Regions from separate parts of the Streptomyces canarius genome, predicted to be linked through region 1. Evidence: riboswitches for the same ligand, from Rfam matches in the RefSeq annotation. Region 1 holds a riboswitch; the other holds the start of a gene.
What was found. Region 1 has a riboswitch for cobalamin ahead of nicT (Nickel transporter NicT). Riboswitches for the same ligand answer to the same signal wherever they lie in the genome.
Positions count from the first base shown of each region.

Region 2: it holds a riboswitch for cobalamin, as region 1 does, so the genes downstream of both, IE294_RS07230 (cobalamin biosynthesis protein) here and nicT (Nickel transporter NicT) in region 1, are expected to answer to the same signal.

Region 1 is NZ_BMVN01000013.1:7,666-11,066, reverse strand. It holds gene IE294_RS19750 (nucleoside hydrolase) at 1-949, shown strand, start outside; gene nicT (Nickel transporter NicT) at 965-2,047, opposite strand; cobalamin riboswitch at 2,076-2,257, opposite strand; gene IE294_RS19740 (ArsR/SmtB family transcription factor) at 2,338-2,688, shown strand; gene IE294_RS19735 (glycoside hydrolase family 13 protein) at 2,768-3,401, shown strand, end outside.
Region 2 is NZ_BMVN01000004.1:59,794-63,194, forward strand. It holds gene IE294_RS07220 (inorganic phosphate transporter) at 1-1,168, shown strand, start outside; gene IE294_RS07225 (hypothetical protein) at 1,203-1,430, shown strand; cobalamin riboswitch at 1,577-1,714, shown strand; gene IE294_RS07230 (cobalamin biosynthesis protein) at 1,820-2,764, shown strand; gene IE294_RS07235 (cobyric acid synthase) at 2,761-3,401, shown strand, end outside.

The DNA of each region.
Region 1 (3,401 bases):
CATACCCGTGATCATCGACTGCGACACCGGCGTCGACGACGCCCTGGCCCTGCTGTTCGCCGTGCGCCACCCGGGACTCGACCTCCGGGCGGTGACCTGCGTGGCCGGGAACACCGACGTGGACGGGGTGGTCCGCAACACCCTCACCGTACTGGAGCAGGCGGGCGCCCCCGACATCCCGGTGGCCCGGGGTGCCGAGCGCCCGCTGCTGGAGCCGGCCCGTCCGGCCCCGGTGCACGGCGTCGACGGCATGGGCGACCTGGGCCTGCCCGCGCCCACCCGGACCCCGGTGGCCGTCGACGCCGTCACCCTCCTGCACCGGGAGATCCTGGCCTCCCCGCGCCCGGTGACGCTGATCCCGACCGCGCCGCTCACCAACATCGCCCTGCTGCTGCGCACCCACCCCGAGGTGACCCGGAACATCGAGCGGATCGTGTTCATGGGCGGGGCGGTGGCGACCGGGAACGCCACGCCGGTCGCGGAGTTCAACGTCTGGCACGACCCGGAGGCGGCGGCGATCCTGCTGACCGCCGGGGTGCCGATCACCATGTACGGCCTCGACGTCTTCCAGCAGGTCGTGGTGGACAGCGGTGAGGTGCGCCGGCTGCGCGCGAGCGGTGAGCCCGGCACCCGCCTGGCCGGCGAGCTGCTCGCCCACCGGCCGGCCCACCAGGGCGAGCCGCCCCAGGCGGAGGAGGCGGGCGGCCTCGGCGACGCGGGCGCGGTGTGCGCGGTCGCCGACCCGCAGGGCATCACCACCCGCCTGCTCCCGGTCGAGGTCTCCCTCGCCCCGGGCCCCGCCCGGGGCCAGACCGTCGTCGACCGCCGCCCCCGCCCCGGCGAGTCCGAGATCCACGAGGGCGGTCGCGAACGCGCCCTGGTGGACGTGGCGCTGGAGGTGGACGCCGACCGTTACGTGAAGCTGTACCTGGAGACGGTCGCGCGCTAGCCAGGACCTGGCCGGCTACTCGGCGGCGGACGGGGAGACCGCCCAGCGCTCCTCCACCCGGGCGACCTTCCAGTACGCCAGCGCCGCCGCCCACACCAGCACGAACAGGCCGACGATGAGGTAGCCGACGTTGTCCAGGTCGAGGCCGGCGATCCAGCCGGTGATGTCGTCGTGCAGGCCGAACTTCTCGTGCAGGACGCCGACCAGCTCGATGGTGCCGATGAAGAAGGCGACGGCGATGGACAGGCCGGTGATGGCGAGGTTGTAGAAGACCTTGCGGACCGGGTTGGAGAACGCCCACTGGTAGGCGAAGTTCATGAAGGTGCCGTCGAGGGTGTCGAACAGGCTCATCCCGGCGGCGAAGAGCAGGGGCAGGCAGAGGATCGCGTACCAGGGCAGTCCCGCCGCCGCGCCCGAGCCCGCCATCACCATCAGCGTCACCTCGGTGGCCGTGTCGAAGCCGAGGCCGAAGAGGAAGCCGAGCGGGTACATCTGCCCCGGACGGGAGACGGACTTCGTCAGCCGGCCGAGGACGCGGTTCATGAACCCCCGCGAGTCCAGGTGCGCTTCCAGCTCCCTCTCGTCGAACGCGCCCGCGCGCATCGCCCGGAAGACCTTCAGGATGCCCACCAGGGCGACCAGGTTCAGGGCGGCGATGAGGTAGAGGAACGTGCCGGAGACCGTCGTGCCGAGGAAGCCGAGCACCTGGTGGGTGGTGGAGCCCTCGTTCATGACCTTCCCGGCCAGTGAGGTGCCGCCCGCGATCAGCAGCGCCAGCAGCACCACCACGCTGGAGTGGCCCAGCGCGAACCAGAACCCCACCGACACCGGCCGCTTGCCGTCGGCCATCAGCTTGCGGGTGGTGTTGTCGATCGCCGCGATGTGGTCGGCGTCGAAGGCGTGCCGCATGCCGAGGGTGTAGGCCGTGACACCGAGCCCGACCCCGAAGACATCGGTGCCCACCTTGTAGTGCTCGGGCGCGACGAGGACGTAGAGGATCCCGAACGCGACGACGTGCAGGGCGACGATCACCGCCAGCAGCCCCACCGTCTTGACGGTGTCCTCACGTCGCCAGCGGAAAGACGCGGCATCAGCCATGGGTTCACGCTCCAGCACCTCGTGGATCACTTCGTGAGCTGCCGTGGCCGGTCTCCTGGCTTACGGGTCGTGCGTCCGCCGTCCCTGCCTTCCCGGTCTGCGACCAGTGGCCCGGCGGTGCCGGACGGAACGGGAACTCCCCGATCACAGTGGCGAGGGCCGCGTCGACCTTCCATCGACTTCCCGAACACCACGGCCCGCCCACCGTAGAGGGGCACGCGGTTTCCTGCATAGCTGCGTACCTGCGCAGGTATCGAAGATCACAAACAGGGGCCTGCCAGACTGGCCCCATGCATCTCGTGCCTGCCGACCGAGCCGACCGTCGTTCCATCGACGGGCACCGGGTGTGCGAGGCGATCGCCGCCATCGGTGAGACGGGGCGCCTGCGCACCTGGGCCGACCGCTTCTCACTGCTCGCCGACGCCAACCGGCTGGCGCTGCTGGTCGCGCTGCACCGCACCGGGCCGCTCGCCGTGTCGGATCTCGCCATCGCCACGGGGATGAACGACCCCGCCGTCTCCCAGGCCCTGCGGCTGCTGCGGGCGGCCGGGGTCGTCGCGGGGGAGAAGGAGGGGCGCGTGGTGCGGTACAGGGTGGTGGACGAGGACGTCCGGGGGCTCTTGGAGCACTGCGTCGGCTGAACGGCCGTGCAAGGTTCCCTTTCCGGGCAATGTGGACAGGTACAGATTCCGTACCGTCGTCCGTCCCCTGGGAGCCCGTATGGCAGACCTCTCGCCGGACCTCTCGTCCAGGAACCCCGACTGGTGGCGGCAGGCCGTCGTCTACCAGGTGTACCCGCGCAGTTTCGCCGACGCCGACGGTGACGGCCTCGGCGACCTGCGGGGCATCACCGAGCGGCTGGGCCATCTCGCCGGCCTCGGCGTGGACGCCCTGTGGCTGAGCCCCTTCTACCCCTCCGAACTCGCCGATGGCGGCTACGACGTCATCGACCCGCGCGGCGTCGACGAACGCCTCGGCACCCTGGACGACTTCGACGCCCTGGTGGGTGAGGCCCACCGGCTCGGCCTCAAGGTCGTCGTGGACATCGTCCCCAACCACACCTCCCATCTGCACCGCTGGTTCCAGGAGGCGCTGCGTGCCGGGCCCGGTTCCGCCGCCCGGGAGCGGTACGTCTTCCGGCCGGGGCGCGGTGCGCACGGCGAACTGCCGCCCAGCGACTGGCAGTCGGTGTTCGGCGGCAGCGCCTGGCGGCGGGTGCCCGACGGGGAGTGGTACCTGCACCTGTTCGCCCCCGAACAGCCCGACCTCAACTGGGACAACGAGGAGGTCCGCGCCGACTTCCGCACCACCCTGCGGTTCTGGTCCGACCGGGGCGTGGACGGCTTCCGCGTGG
Region 2 (3,401 bases), on a different contig from region 1:
GAACGCGATGGCCACCACCATCTCCACAGGCGCCCTGAAGCCGAAGATCGCGGTTGCCATGTCCGCCGTCCTCAACCTTGTGGGCGCCTTCCTCTCCGTGGAGGTCGCGAACACGATCTCCAAGGGTCTCGTCGACGAGACCGGCATCCGTCCCGAGGTCATCTTCGCCGCCCTGGTCGGCGCGATCCTCTGGAACCTGCTGACCTGGCTGGTGGGCCTGCCCTCCAGTTCCTCGCACGCCCTGACGGGCGGCCTGGTCGGCGCCACCGTCGCCTCCGCCGGCTTCGGTGCCGTCCACGGTGACGCCCTGGTCACCAAGGTGCTGCTCCCGGCCGTCGCCGCGCCGATCGTCGCGGGCCTCGCCTCGCTGCTGGCCACCCGCTTCTCCTACGGCGTCGGCACCGCCGACGGCGAGGCCACCCGCAAGGGCTACCGCGCCGGCCAGATCGCCTCCGCCGGCCTGGTCTCCCTCGCGCACGGCACCAACGACGCCCAGAAGACGATGGGCATCATCACCCTCGCCCTCGTCGCGGGCGGCTCCATCGCCCCCGGCTCCAACCCTCCCACCTGGGTGATCCTCTCGGCGGGCATGGCCATCGCACTCGGCACCTACATCGGCGGCTGGCGCATCATCCGCACCATGGGCAAGGGCCTGACCGACCTGGAGCCGCGCCAGGGCTTCGCCGCCCAGACCAGCGCCGCGACCGCCATCCTGGCCTCCTCCCACCTCGGCTTCTCCCTCTCCACCACGCACGTCGTCTCCGGCTCGGTGATGGGCGCGGGCCTCGGCCGCAAGGGCGGCGTGGTCCGCTGGTCGACCGCGACCCGCATGTTCGTCGCCTGGGCGCTGACCCTCCCGGCCGCCGCGCTGGTCGGTGCGGGCGCCGAGTCCGTCACCGACCTGGGCGACTGGGGCACCGCCGTCGTCGCCGTCTTCCTGGTCGCCGCGAGCGCCGCGATCTGGAAGATCTCCCGCCGCGAGGTCGTCGACCACACCAACGTGGTCGAGGAGGCCGGCGAGCCGGCCGGTGTGGTCACCGCCGCCATCGCCGCCGTGACCCCGCCCCCGGCGGGCCTGGTCACCGAGGACCTGACGGCCGTGATCGCCGCCCCGGCCACCGAGCCCTCCCCCGCCGCCCCGGCCGCCCCGCCGGCCGCCGCGGTCTGACCCCGCGCACACGGTTACTGAAGGAAGCATCCCCATGAAGATCGACTGGGCGGCCCTCGGCTCCGTCTTCGGCGTCAGCCTCGCGTTCACGGTGGGCCTGGTGGTCCTGTTCACCCTCGGCATCAACGGCCTGTCGCGCCGTGAGAAGGCCGCGGCCCGGGGCGGGTCCGCCGCCCTCGCCGTCACCGGCGCCTACGTGTGCTTCGCGGCCTGTGCGGCGGCGGTGGCGTACGGGATCTACCTGATCGTCGTCAAGCCCTGACGGTCCGACACCCGACGCCGGCCCCGCCGGGCCTCCGCTTCAGCGGGACCGGCGGGGCCGACGCATGTCGTCCGGCCACCGTCCGGCAGACCGGCGATGTGGGCCTCAGCACAGTCCGGCGTCCCAGGTCAAAGGCAAGTTGACGGCCGTTCCGGGCACGTGGTGGACTGCCCAGGCCATGTACGGCGGCAAGAGAGGAAGCCGGTGCGAATCCGGCGCGGTCCCGCCACTGTCACCGGGGAAGAACCCCGGGAGCCAGGAACTCTCACCGCCGATTTCACGTCGAACCAGGGCGCGGACACCCTGAGTGAGGACACATATCGCCATGCTCGGCTGCCGATCGAGGACCCGTACCAGGACCGTTCCTGTTCCCACGGCCGGCTGAGCCGATGGGTGCCGATCGCACATACGCGTACGGCGCCGCCGCCGGCGTCCTCGGTGACCTGCTCCTCGGCGATCCGCGCCGCGGGCATCCGGTCGCCGCGTTCGGCCGGGCGGCCGGGGCCGTGGAACGCGCCCTGTGGCACGACCACCGTGGCTGGGGCGCGCTGCACACCGCCGTGTGCGCCGGTGGCGCCGTCGCCCTCGGCGCGCTGACCGCACGCGCCGTACGCCCCTCCCGTACCGCTTCCGCCGCGCTGGCCGCCGCCGCCACCTGGGCCGTCGTCGGCGGCACCTCGCTCGCCCGGGAGGCCCGCACTGTCGGGCGTGCCCTTCAGGCCGGGGACGTCGAGGCCGCCCGCGCCCGGCTGCCGCACCTGTGCGGCCGGGACCCGCAGGCGCTGGACGCCGACGGCATCGCCCGGGCCGTGGTCGAGTCGGTCGCCGAGAACACCTCCGACGCCGTGGTCGGCGCGCTCGTCTGGGGCGCCGTGGCCGGGGTCCCGGGTCTGCTCGGCTTCCGGGCGGTCAACACCCTGGACGCGATGGTGGGTCACAAGTCGGTCCGCCACCGGCGCTACGGCTGGGCCTCCGCCCGCCTGGACGACGTCGCCGGCTGGCCGGGGGCCCGGCTGACCGCCGTACTCGCCGCCGTGGCCGGACCCGATCCGCGCGGCGCCGTGCGCGCCTGGAGGGCGGACGCGCGGCGGCATCCGAGCCCCAACGCCGGGCCCGTGGAGGCATCCTTCGCGGGCGCCCTCGGCGTGCGCCTGGGCGGGACGCTCTCCTACGGCGGCCGGGTCGAACACCGCCCGGTGCTGAACGGCGCCACCGGACGGCCGGTCCGCGTCACCGACATCGACCGGGCCGTACGGCTCTCGCGCCGCGTCGGCCTGCTCGCGCTCGGCACCACGCTGGCCGCGCGCTCCCTGATGAAAGGACGTGGGAAGTGAACGGTGGTCTCCTCGTCGCCGGCACCACCTCCGACGCGGGCAAGAGCGTCGTGACGGCGGGCATCTGCCGCTGGCTGGTGCGCCAGGGCGTGAAGGTCGCGCCGTTCAAGGCGCAGAACATGTCCCTGAACTCGTTCGTCACGCGCGAGGGCGCGGAGATCGGCCGGGCGCAGGCCATGCAGGCCCAGGCCTGCCGGGTGGAGCCGACCGCGCTGATGAACCCGGTGCTGCTCAAGCCCGGCGGCGAGCAGAGCAGCCAGGTGGTGCTGCTGGGCAAGCCGGTGGGCGAACTGAGCGCGCGCGGGTACCACGGCGGGCGCCAACAGCGGCTGCTGGGCACGGTGCTGGACTGCCTGGCTCAGTTGCGGGGCACGTATGACGCGGTGATCTGTGAGGGGGCGGGGAGCCCGGCCGAGATCAACCTGCGGCGGACCGACATCGTCAACATGGGGATCGCACGGAACGCGCGGCTGCCGGTGCTCGTCGTCGGCGACATCGACCGCGGGGGCGTGTTCGCCTCCTTCTTCGGCACCGTCGCCCTGCTCTCACCGCAGGACCAGGAGCTGGTCGCCGGGTTCCTGGTGAACAAGTTCCGGGGCGATGTCAGCCTGCTGGAACCCGGGCTGGACATGCTCCG